3 regions of the Savagea faecisuis genome follow, and region 3 is predicted to be linked to each of the others. Evidence: riboswitches for the same ligand, from Rfam matches in the RefSeq annotation. Region 3 holds a riboswitch; each other region holds the start of a gene.
The links. A riboswitch is a leader RNA that binds a small molecule or an ion and turns the genes downstream of it on or off. The one in region 3 is predicted to bind S-adenosylmethionine.

Region 1 (4,289 bases), on a different contig from region 3:
TTTGGAAAATCATGCCGATATTTTGTCGGACTTCGCGTAATTGGGGAAGTTTTAAAGAAGTCAATTCGATTCCATTAATGATGACTTCTCCAGATGTCGGACGCTCTAATAAATTTACGCAACGAATTAACGTACTTTTTCCCGCACCACTATAACCGATTACTCCGTGAATCTCGCCTTTTTTTACGTGGAGATTCACATCTTTTACTGCTTCGACGACACCTTGTTTCGTGTCGAATGTTTTGACGACATTGCGTAATTGAATCATGACGCCTTCTCCCTTCTTACCAAGCTGGTAAATATGAACCTTGAAATTCTTCTTCAATAAATTGCTTCACTCGCTCGGAGTGATACGCTCGTTTAATTTTTTCAATGACTGGATCGTGCTCGTTCTCTTTACGCACGACAACGTAGTTCACATATTGTGAGTTTGTCGATTCTGCATAAATCGCATCTTCCGTTAACGTTAAACCATGTGATGCTGCGTAGTTACCATTAATCACCGCAACGTCCACTTCTTTCAACATGAGCGGTAGTTGAGACGCTTCTAGTTCAACGAATTGTAGTGAGCGCTCATTGTCGATGACATCTAAAGGTGTAGCGGTGTCACGCTTTTTTTCATCGAGCGTAATGAGTCCCGCTTCTTCAAGTAACATGAGCGCACGCGCCCCGTTCGTTGGATCATTCGGAATTCCGATTTTAGCGCCCGACGGAGTATCTTGAATGTCTGAAATTTTTTCAGAATAAACACCCATTACACTCAGTACCGTCGGGATGACAGCTACTAAATCCGTTCCGTGATCTTCATTGAATTTATTCATAAACGGTTGATGTTGATAGTTATTTAAATCAAGTTGACCTTCTGCTAGTGCTGTATTCGGCATAATATAATCCGAGAACACTTTCAGTTCCACTTCTAAACCATCTTCAGCTGCCACTTCTTTCACGACGTTGAAAATTTGTTCTTGTGGTCCTGCGGTTACACCGACGACCACTTTTTCTTCACTCAATGGCTCACTCGCTTTATCTCCACAAGCCGTTAACAACAGTGCAAAAAATACTAACCCAACATATTGTAATACTCTCATTGTCATTCTCCTTCATTTTCATTTATTTATGAAAAATGAAGAATGATTGCGTTCTACTCCGGTGATTTTATTTAAAAAAACTTATCTTTCAAATCATTTGATTTGCAGGAATTAGCACCTTGCTCTCTTTCGAAAGTCGGTTGCTGGAAGTCATCGGGCCTGTCCCTCAGTCACTCTGGATAAGTAGATTGAAATCGTTCTTCATTTACATCCTACCATTTTGGTAAATAAGAACCTTTAAACTCTTCTTCAATAAATTGTTTCACTTCATCTGAATGGTATGCTTTACGTAACTTTTCAATTACCGCATCATTTTCATTCTCTTTGCGTACGACGATGTAGTTCACATATGGTGAATCTATTGATTCTGTATAAATGGAATCTGTCGATGGATTTAATCCGTGTGATGCAGCGAAGTTACCGTTAATGACGGCTAAGTTCACTTCGTCTAACATCAATGGTAATTGTGCCGCGTCTAATTCAACGAATGATACATTTTTCTCGTTTTCCACGACGTCTAACGGTGTTGCATTATCGCGTTTCGCATCGTCTAATTTAATGAGTCCTGCTTTTTCAAATAATACGAGTGCACGTGAACCGTTTGAAGGGTCGTTCGGAATACCGATTTTCGCGTTTTCTGGAACGTCTGCGATATCGTCAATTTCGTTTGAATATACACCGATTGCACTTAAAATTGTAGGAACTGCCGCAACGAGATCTGTTCCGTGATCTTCGTTAAATTTATCCATGAAAGGTTTATGTTGATAGCTATTCACATCAAGTTGACCTTCCGCTAATGCTTTGTTTGGCATAATATAATCCGAGAATACTTTTAACTCTACGTCTAAACCATCTTTCGCCGCTACTTCTTTCACGACTTCAAAAATTTGTTCGTGTGGTCCACCTGTCACACCGACCAACACTTTATCTTCACTTAACGCTTTACTCTCTTCTTCTTTATCGCCGCCACATGCTGCTAACAATAAAGCTGAAATGACGAGTAGTAAGCTCATACGAAATAATTTTTTCATCTTTTTCTCCTCTTTCTTTTTCGAATGATTCCGAAATTCATGTTCCAAAATAAAAAAACTGCTTCTCTCATTTACTGAAAGAAGCAGTCAAATTATCATTTGCCTTCGCTTATCTTTCAGAATAAATATTCTGTAGGAGTTGGCACCTTCCTAATAAATTAGGGGTTGCTGGACGTCATCGGGCCTATCCCTCGGTCGCTCTTGATAAGTAAAATATAAAGTTTGGAAGTATTTCGTTCTTTCGAATTTAATGTGACTCAATTATAGGTGACGCTTTTTTATTTGTCAAACCTTTTTGAAAAGTCACTTTACACAACTTTAAATTTCTTTTTAAACATAGTGAGCACATATGGTAAAACCAAGAAAATAAATGCCGTAATTATTAATCCTAAAGAAATCGGACGTTCCCAGAAAATTGCATAGCTACCATTAGATATAGATAAAGCTTGACGGAATGATTGTTCCATCATTCCACCTAAAATAAATGCTAATATGAAAGGTGCTGGTGGAAATGAGAATAACCGCATTAAATAGCCAATAACCCCAAATAAAATCAATAAATACAAATCAAACTTACTAAAACTCACCCCATAGACACCCACTAAACAAAAGATTAAAATCAATGAAATCAGCATACCTTTTGGTATATATAAAATCTTTGCAAAATACGGAATCAGTGGCAAGTTCAATACTAACAACATAATGTTCCCTATATACATACTAGCAATTACACCCCAAAATACGTCTGGGTGATCTGTTAAAAGCATTGGACCTGGTTGAACTCCGACTACTAAGAGAGCCCCTAACATAATTGCTGTAGTTCCTGAACCAGGTATACCTAGTGTCAATAAAGGAACAAATGACCCTCCTGCAGCAGCATTATTTGCTGATTCTGGTGCTGCTACTCCAACAATATTTCCTTTTCCAAATGAATCAGGGTTTTTCGATAATCTTTTTTCAGATATATATGCTAAAAATGACGCTATTGTAGCTCCCGCTCCTGGTAACACACCTATAAAGAACCCTAGAATAGATTGACGACCTACAGGAGCAGCCATTTCTTTCACTTCTGACTTTTCAATTTTCAAACTCCCGATACTATTTTCTCCTTTTTTAAATAAACTTTCTTTCCTGGAAATAATCAAAGTAGTAACTTCTGCTAATGCGAAAAGCCCAAGAGCTATAACTAAAAAGTCAACACCATCTAGCAAATTAGCACTTCCAAATGTAAAGCGTTGAGTCCCTGTTTGAGCATCTATTCCAATAGTAGCTACCATAATACCTACAGTCGCTGACATAAATGCTTTTACAACTGAACCATCAGAGAGTGATGCTATTGCTGTCAAACCTAGTAACATTAAAGCAAAATATTCACTTGGTCCAAATGTAATTGCGAGTTTCGATAATTGAGGTGCTACTAACATCAATCCAATTGTCGCTACAGTGCCTCCAAAGAAGGAAGCTATCGCAGCCGTTGCTAAAGCTTTTCCTGCTTTACCTTGCTGTGCCATCGGATAACCATCAAATGATGTTGCAACTGTCGAAGCTACCCCTGGAGCATTTAATAAAATAGACGATGTAGACCCACCAAACACTGCTCCATAATAAACACCTGCCATCAAAATCAAAGCGGAAGCTGGTTCCATACCATAGCTCAATGGAATCATTACTGCGATCGCACTAATGGGACCTAACCCCGGCAACATACCTATTACAGTTCCTGCCAATACCCCTAAAAATACATACATAATGTTTTCAAGTGTCAATGCTACCTGAAAACCATAAAGAACACTTTCAAATGCTCCCATTTTTTTCACCCCAATCTAGTTAAAATGGTAAAATTCCTTGTGGCAAATATATTTTCAAAATATAATTAAACGAAAAATATAAAACAAATGTAAATGTTATAGAAACAACCATTGATATTTTCCAATTTGAATAACCATACATTCTCATGGTGATCACTAAAAATAAAATCGTAGTTACTACAAAGCCAAGTATTTCAAACAAAGTAACATATGCTAATAAAGATACAATCGTTGCAATTAATAAAATTAAATCTTCTTTTTTTATTTGCCTCTTTATTTTTTCTGCTTCTGATTCCTCTTTATTTTGTATAAATAAAATAATAGATAAAACAATTAATAAAAAACCTAACCCTTTCGGTAAT
Region 2 (4,289 bases), on a different contig from region 3:
CACATATTTTATAGTTGCTATATGTGTAAAGACGTAATATATTGTTTATCAGACGGCGTCATGAACACGAAACATGAAAAAATTCCGTCGATCCCTTTAAACATTTTTCGTTTAAAGGAGTAATGGAATGGGGGATTCCAATGGGACAACAATTCAAAAACTCTTTAGAAATGCACGGACGTTTTCACGGAAAGATGGAAACAGTATCGAAAGTATCTCTTTCCAATCGTCACGATTTAAGTTTGGCGTATTCACCAGGGGTCGCTGAGCCGAGTATGGCGATTTTTGAAAATCCACAATCGGTATATGACTACACGATCAAAGGGAACTTAGTAGGGGTCGTAACAGATGGAACAGCAGTGCTCGGGCTCGGCGATATCGGTCCAGAAGCATCTATGCCTGTCATGGAGGGGAAAGCTTTACTATTAAAGCAGTTCGCTCATATCGATGCATTTCCAATTGCTTTAAATACAAAAAGTGTGGATGAAATTGTCGCAACTGTGAAAGCGATGGAACCAACATTTGGCGCAATTAACTTAGAAGATATTTCAGCTCCGCGTTGCTTCGAAATTGAAGATCGTTTAAAAGAAGAATGTAACATTCCGATTTTCCACGACGATCAACACGGGACGGCAATCGTCGTCGCAGCTGGCTTATTAAATGCTTTAAAACTCGTCGATAAAAAAGAGGAAGATGTGAAAATTGTCGTCAACGGAGCTGGTGCAGCAGGTGTTGCGATCGTCCGTTTATTGCTCGACTTAAACTTCCACAACATTATCGTCTGTGATTCACAAGGAATTATTTACGAGGGTCGCGAACATTCGATGAACCCGATTAAACATAAAATCGCGCGTCAAACGAACCGCAAATTGTTACAAGGAACACTTCAAGACGCGATGAAAGGTTCTGATATTTTCATCGGAGTATCGGTCGCAAACTTATTAACGAAACCGTTAATTGATTCAATGAACGAAGATCCGATTATTTTCGGTCTCGCAAATCCGAATCCAGAAATTTCACCTGATCTTGCGAAAGAATACGGCGTGCGTGTCATCGCGACAGGTCGCTCGGATCACCCGAACCAAGTGAATAACGTACTCGCTTTCCCTGGAATTTTCCGCGGGGCACTCGACGTACGTGCAACAGAAATTAACGATGCGATGAAACGTGCAGCAGTTTATGCGATTTCTTCTCTCATTCATGAAGATGATTTAACGGAAGAATATATCATTCCAGATCCATTCGATGCACGTGTCGTTCAAGCTGTTGCAGAAGCAGTCCGCAACGCTGCGATTGAAACAGGAGTGAGCAAACTTCAACAATGCCGCGTCATGTACGCAACGAAATAAACATCATTTGAAAACTGTACATCCTATATGAGAGCGTTGCAAAGCTTTCGTTTTCATAACTCAATACTCTTTCAAACAACAATAAGGCACTTTCTATTCGTTTTCGAATGGAAAGTGCCTTATTTCTTGTCAATACTCTTTTATAGTACGAAGAGAAAAGGATGTTAGAACGAATTTTCGCTCCAACATCCCTCGCATAGACTGCTCTTTTCTTATTCCCACTGATACGGTGTTTCTTGATAAACGTAGTAGTTCAACCAATTCGAAAAAATTAAATGCGTATGCGAGCGCCACGTATTGAGCGGCACTTGCGTCGGGTCATCATTCGGGAAGTAATGTTTCGGCATCGGTGCATCTGGACCTTTCGCTAAATCACGCTCATACTCGTCTTTCAATGTCGTCGCATCATACTCTAAATGCCCTGTCATCATTAAATGACGTTTATCTTTCGATGCGATTAAAAACGCCCCTGCTTCTTCACTCGTCGCTAACAATTTCAATTCAGGATGATTAAGAATATCGTCTTCCTTTACGTCTGTATAGCGTGAATGAGGTGCTTTAAAGACGTCGTTAAATCCGCGCACGATATCTTCCGTCGGATCGATTAACGTATGATCAAACACACCTGTACATTTCCCGGGTAATTCGTGTTTATCGATATCGTAAAAATGGTACAGTGCCGCTTGTGCTCCCCAGCAAATGTTAAACAAACTCGTCACATTTGTTTTTGACCATTCATAAATTTCCGTCAATTCTTCCCAATATTGAACATCTTCAAATTCCATCAATTCAATCGGAGCTCCCGTAATGATCATCCCGTCAAATTTACGGTCTTTAATTTCATCAAACACATTGTAAAACGTATCTAAATGCGTTTTGCTGACATTTTTCGATTCATACGTCGCGGTCGTTAAAAATGTCACATTCACTTGTAGTGGCGTATTCCCTAATAAGCGCAATAATTGAAGTTCTGTCTTTTCTTTTTCTGGCATTAAATTGAGTAGTAAAATATTTAACGGGCGAATATCTTGGGTGAATGCTCGTTCTTCATCCATCACGAAAATTTTCTCCTGTAATAACTTCTCACGAGCAGGCAATGCTTTCGGTATTGTAATTGGCATAATTTTCTCCTCCTTATGTAAAAAACTCCCTTACAATGTAAGAGAGTTTTCGTTCTCTTATCGGTCGGATTGCTCCGTAAGGAATTAGCACCTTGCATTCTGTAGGTTGCTGAAGCGTCAACGGGCCTCGTCCCTCGACTTCTCTTGATAAGACTTATTTGATTTGGTACTCATTATACCAGTTCCTAAACTGTTATCCTAGTGTTCGGCTCACTTTTGATCGACGTAAAATTTATCCAATGTGAACCCGCGACCGATAATTTCTGAAGCGTTCAAAAAGACGACAAAAGAACCTGGTTCGTTCAATTGAATGAGCTTTTTTAAATAGACCGCTTCCGATTGTTCAACAACAGATAAAATCATCGTTTTCTCTTCATTCGTGTAGCCTCCGATAGAATCAACCTTCGTAAAGCCCCGATCGATTTCAGACTGAATGATTTGTTCTACACGCTCTGGCTCTTCTGTAATGATGAGCGCTAATTTCGTTGGGGACGTCTGCAATTGCACGAAATCAATTACTTTACTCGTCACATAAATACTCATTAACGCATACAATGCCAATTCAAAGTCAAAGACGAATGCTGACGTAATGACGACTGCTCCGTCGACAATGAGTTGCGAAAAGCCACTGGAGATTCGCGTATAACGCTTTAAAATTTGCGCGATGAGCGCTGTACCTCCAGTCGATCCGTTTCCACGGTAGACGATTCCGAGACCTACTCCGAGTAAAATTCCTCCGTAAATCGCACTCAACAACGGATTGTCCATCTCCAAATGCCAACCATCCGTTAAATAGATGACGAAAGGTAAAAATACCGTACCGACAATCGTTTTAATACTGAAATCTCGACCGACTAAAACGATGGCTAAAATAAGGAGAGGAACGTTAATAATCCATTGGACGTATGCAGGATTGAATTGATACATTTCATATAAAATCGTACTAATTCCCGATACGCCACCTGCCGCAATGCGACCTGGCAATAGAAAAATGTTAAATGCTAGACCAACAAGGGTTGAACCGATTAAAATAAGAGCATAGTCTAACCACGGGTTGGATTGTAATTGTTTCAGTTTCACTGAATTCCCTCCTTATCTATCCTTTCTATTCTAACAAAATAATGTTTTTGAAACGATATGTTTTCATAATGTTTATCTGACCATTTTTTAGGGAAATACTTGACTAATGATACATTTAGAAGGAGATGGAAATTATGCGTAGTTTAGGTATTGTAAGAAAAGTAGACCATTTAGGGCGAATTGTCATCCCTAAAGAATTGCGAACTTCTTTACATTTAACGAAAGGTGTACCGATGGAAATTTTCGTAGAAGAAGATAAAGTCATTTTACGAAAATATGAAGTCGATGAAGCTTGCGTATTAACAGGGGAAATTACACCAGACAATTTCGAGCTTTCCAATGGTATGTACTTAAGTCCTCGCGGCGCTCAAATGTTAATGGATGAAATAAAAAATAAAATCTCAAAATGATGAAAAGCGACTCACCTCGTACAAGGTGAGTCGCTTTTATTTTATTCTGCGTCTTCTTCTAACTCTACTTCTAAACCTTCTTCATCGTCTTCTGTTTCCACAACAGGTAATACTTTTTCTGTCGTACGTGGATTTGCCTCGATATAGTCGTGTAAGTAACTTTCACGCAATTCGTGACGCATCCAACCCATGAACACTAAAATAATGACGAACGTAATGATCACAGCGTTGAAATTGCCTTTCGAATCTGTTTTGCCGAGTTTGTATAAGAAGAATAACAATACTAATGTCAATAAAATCGAGCCGAGTAAAAGACCTGTTAATAAAGC
Region 3 (4,289 bases):
GAAGCGGTAAGAATGGCTCTCCGAAACATGATGAGAATGTTGCTTCTGGTTCTGTAACGCCGCGCTCTGTACCTGCAAGCTTTGAAGTGAATCCGCTTAAGAAGTGGTACATCGCTTGGTCTTTCGTCAATTTTGAGATTGGAGGTAATACGCCGAATGCGTCTGCTGTTAAGAAGACGATTGTTTTCGGGTGGCCTGCAACCGATGGTGTTACGATATTGTCGATGTAATGAATTGGGTAAGCCGCACGTGTATTTTCAGTAAGTTCACCTGAGAAGTAGTCTGGCTCATGTGTATCTTCATCGATTACGACGTTTTCAAGGACTGAACCGAAACGGATCGCATTGTAAATTTCAGGTTCTTTTTCTTCTGTTAAATCGATACATTTCGCGTAGCATCCACCTTCGATGTTGAATACACCGTCGTCTGACCAACCGTGCTCATCGTCACCGATTAATTTACGGTTAGCATCTGCTGATAAAGTTGTTTTACCAGTTCCTGATAACCCGAAGAATAAAGCAGCGTCGCCTTCTTCTCCAACGTTTGCTGAACAGTGCATTGAGAACACACCGTTTTTCGGTAATAAGTAGTTCATAATCGAGAAGATTGATTTTTTCATTTCTCCTGCATACTCTGTACCACCGATTAAGACGATGCGTTTTTCGAATGACACGAGTACGAATGCTTCAGAATTCGTTCCGTCTACTGCAGGATCAGCTTTGAAAGATGGTGCTGATACGATTGTAAATTGAGCTTCATGTGTTTTTAGCTCTTCTTCAGTTGGACGGATGAATAACTGATGCACGAAAAGGTTGTGCCATGCATATTCGTTAACAACTTGAATGGATAATTGTGTCTTTTTATCTGCGCCAGCAAATCCTTTAAAGACGAATACTTCTTCTTTTTCAGCTAAGTAATCTGTTACTTTTTTGTATAAGTTGTTGAACACATCTTCAGAAATTGGACGGTTCACTTTTCCCCAGCTAATTTCGTCTTTCATTGATTCTTCTTCTACGATAAATTTATCTTTTGGTGAACGACCTGTGTATTTTCCAGTCGTTGCAACGATTGCACCGTCAGAAGTTAATTGCGCTTCGCCACGTTTGACCGCCTTCTCTACTAAAGTAGCGACAGATGGTTGCATGACGATGTTCTTGTTCGCGAGTAATTGTTCGAGTTCAGTAGTCATTTTAGCAGTAATCATATTGTACGTACCTTCCTTTTACAGTATTATTATTGAGTATAAGAACCAACTAAAAAAGTTGGGTGATAACACATTTCGTAATTAGTATAACACATTAAAAAAGATAGTCTATTAAAATCTTTTAAAGCGCAAAAGATAAGTATATAAGTTTGACAAATTAGTAACGGTTTTGTAAGATTATCGTTGAAACGGATACTCTTATCCCGAGTTGGTGGAGGGACAGGCCCTATGAAACCCAGCAACCTGCATGATTTCACTGCATGCGAAGGTGCCAACCTGAAAGCAAGGAAGTTCCTTGGACGATAAGAGTGAAAGGTGCTGTTCGTGTATAAACCTTTCCCTCATGACTAATCGTGAGAGAAAGGTTTTTTTTATGAATTGACGCATCGGCATGTGCTCGTCTAGTAGTTCGGGCGAAAAAACATGGGTAACGGAGTACCGGGTCAATTTTTATACTATAGAGGAGGAAATATTATGAGTAATCGCCGATTATTCACATCAGAATCGGTTACGGAAGGTCACCCGGATAAAATGTGTGACCAAATTTCAGACGCGATTTTAGATGCCATTTTAGCAGAAGATCCAGCTGCGCGTGTAGCTTGTGAGACGACTATCACGACAGGTCTCGTGCTCGTAGCAGGTGAGATTACGACATCTACATATGTAGATATTCCGAAAGTTGTTCGTGATACAGTACGTGAGATTGGGTATACACGTGCAAAGTATGGTTTCGACTGGGAAACGTCCGCAGTATTGACAGCGATTGACGAGCAATCACCAGATATCGCACAAGGGGTAGACCAAGCGTTAGAAATGCGTGAACTTTCAGATGATGAATTAGATGCGATTGGAGCAGGCGACCAAGGATTAATGTTCGGATACGCATGTAATGAAACGCCTGAATTTATGCCACTCCCGATTAGCTTAGCGCATCAATTGTCGAAGCGTTTAGCTGATGTTCGTAAAGATGAAACGATTCCTTACTTACGTCCAGACGGAAAAACACAAGTTACGATTGAATATGATGAAAATAAATTGCCTGTGCGTGTTGATACAGTTGTTCTTTCTACACAACATCATCCAGAAGTAACGAACGAACAAATTGAAGCAGATATTCTTGAACATGTCATTCGACCTATTGTGCCACAACAATGGTTAGATGAAGACACAAAATATTTCATTAACCCGACAGGACGCTTTGTCATCGGAGGTCCACAAGGAGATGCTGGTTTAACAGGTCGCAAAATTATCGTCGATACATATGGCGGTTATGCACGACACGGCGGAGGAGCATTCTCTGGAAAAGACGCGACAAAAGTAGACCGTTCTGCATCATATGCAGCACGTTACGTTGCGAAAAATATCGTAGCAGCAGGACTCGCTACACATTGTGAAGTACAAATTGCGTACGCAATCGGTGTTGCGCAACCTGTCTCGATCGCAGTTGAAACATTCGGAACAGGTACAGTGAGCGAGGAGAAGCTTGTGGAAGCAGTACGTCAAACATTTGACTTACGCCCAGCAGGAATTATCCAAATGCTCGATTTACGTCGCCCGATTTACAAACAAACAGCAGCATATGGCCACTTCGGTCGCACAGACGTTGAACTTCCATGGGAGAAGCTTGATAAAGTCGAACAGTTAAAAGAGTTAACGAAATAAAGTAAAACAGCGAAGAGAAAAAATCTCTTCGCTGTTTTTATTTTTGAATGCTTTTATAATATTGTCCTTTTTCAACATATTCCGTTCGAATACGTTCCATATCTTTTTTATCTTCTTCTGTCAATTCACGTACAACTTTAACAGGCGAACCGAAAGCTAAACTGTTCGGCGGAATTACTTTCCCAGGGGGGACGAGACTCCCTGCACCGATAAATGCACCTTCTCCGATGACAGCACCGTCTAAAATCGTTGCATCCATCCCGATTAATGCTTTCTCTTTAATATGGCAACTATGGAGTGTTGCGCGGTGTCCAATCGTGACGTCATTTTCTAAAATGAGTGGATGGCTAGGGCTTTGATGCAAACAACAAAAGTCTTGCACGTTCACTCGCTCTCCAATTTTTGTCGGTGAGACATCACCTCGTATAACTGTATTAAACCAAATCGAACTGTACGCACCGATCGTTACATCACCTGTAATTGTTACAAAATCCGCAATATAAGCGGTTTCATCAATATTAGGTGTCTTTCCATCGTATGGATAAATCATTCCGTTCACTCCTCTCTTCATAAATCATGTATAATAAGCCTAGCAAAAAATAATTGAAAAAGAAATGAAATAGGAAGAAAAATAAGGAATCCTTTCATTTTTGAAGCAGATTGGAGTCGATTTGATTGTGGAAATGGGAAGCAGAGGGACAAGCGAAAGCTGTAGTTGGGCTCATTCATAGTGCTTACGAGCATCACGAACGATATGCTTGGCTCATCCAACAGTTGCGTTCAAATCAATGCCACGTCATTACAGGAAATTTACCGGGTCACGGAATTGAAGGCCATGTACATAATGAGGCAATCGGCACTTATAATTTATATATAAAACGTCTTATTGCCGCATGTCATGCGGAAGAGTTGCCATTATTTTTAATCGGTCATGGTTTTGGCGCAACATTGTTAATTCGTTTACTTCAAAAAGAAAATATCGAATGCGCAGGCGTTATTTTAACGTCTCCATGGCTCGAGTTAACATATCAACCTCCTAAACTGTTGACGATGTTAATGAAAATTAGTCCAAGTTCTAAAATTGACCACGCGATCAATAGTACGTTGCTGACGAGAGACGATTTACACCAACGTCAGTTTGAAGAGGATCCGCTATATCATTGCGTCGTGACGAGCTCTTGGTATCACGATTTGCAACTCTTGATGAAGACGATTGAACAGACAGAACGCAAATATCAAGACATTTCGACATTAGTTTTTGTCGGGGCAGAAGATGAAGTGACAAATCCAAATTACACGCAACAATGGTTTTATGAGAGGAAATTATCTCATTTACAGTTTAAAAAATGGCCGCTCGTACGTCATGACGTGTGGCAAGAAGAAGAGCGAGAAGAGATGCTCGCTTATGCGAATGATTTTATGA

Region 1: linked by a shared signal. The riboswitch ahead of ACFQ0V_RS10645 (MetQ/NlpA family ABC transporter substrate-binding protein) and the one ahead of metK (methionine adenosyltransferase) in region 3 are both predicted to bind S-adenosylmethionine.
Region 2: linked by a shared signal. The riboswitch ahead of metA (homoserine O-acetyltransferase MetA) and the one ahead of metK (methionine adenosyltransferase) in region 3 are both predicted to bind S-adenosylmethionine.

What each region holds. Positions count from the first base shown of each region.
Region 1 covers NZ_JBHTJF010000034.1:230,784-235,072, forward strand. The annotation lists gene ACFQ0V_RS10635 (methionine ABC transporter ATP-binding protein) at 1-268, opposite strand, end outside; gene ACFQ0V_RS10640 (MetQ/NlpA family ABC transporter substrate-binding protein) at 285-1,088, opposite strand; SAM riboswitch class I at 1,167-1,274, opposite strand; gene ACFQ0V_RS10645 (MetQ/NlpA family ABC transporter substrate-binding protein) at 1,301-2,119, opposite strand; SAM riboswitch class I at 2,226-2,330, opposite strand; gene ACFQ0V_RS10650 (tripartite tricarboxylate transporter permease) at 2,428-3,927, opposite strand; gene ACFQ0V_RS10655 (tripartite tricarboxylate transporter TctB family protein) at 3,947-4,289, opposite strand, start outside.
Region 2 covers NZ_JBHTJF010000022.1:13,135-17,423, reverse strand. The annotation lists gene ACFQ0V_RS04825 (NAD(P)-dependent malic enzyme) at 141-1,349, shown strand; gene metA (homoserine O-acetyltransferase MetA) at 1,562-2,470, opposite strand; SAM riboswitch class I at 2,525-2,624, opposite strand; gene ACFQ0V_RS04815 (YitT family protein) at 2,681-3,544, opposite strand; gene ACFQ0V_RS04810 (AbrB/MazE/SpoVT family DNA-binding domain-containing protein) at 3,685-3,960, shown strand; gene ACFQ0V_RS04805 (cytochrome ubiquinol oxidase subunit I) at 4,002-4,289, opposite strand, start outside.
Region 3 covers NZ_JBHTJF010000035.1:171,649-175,937, reverse strand. The annotation lists gene pckA (phosphoenolpyruvate carboxykinase (ATP)) at 1-1,204, opposite strand, end outside; SAM riboswitch class I at 1,400-1,513, shown strand; gene metK (methionine adenosyltransferase) at 1,676-2,866, shown strand; gene ACFQ0V_RS11520 (gamma carbonic anhydrase) at 2,904-3,416, opposite strand; gene ACFQ0V_RS11515 (alpha/beta hydrolase) at 3,542-4,289, shown strand, end outside.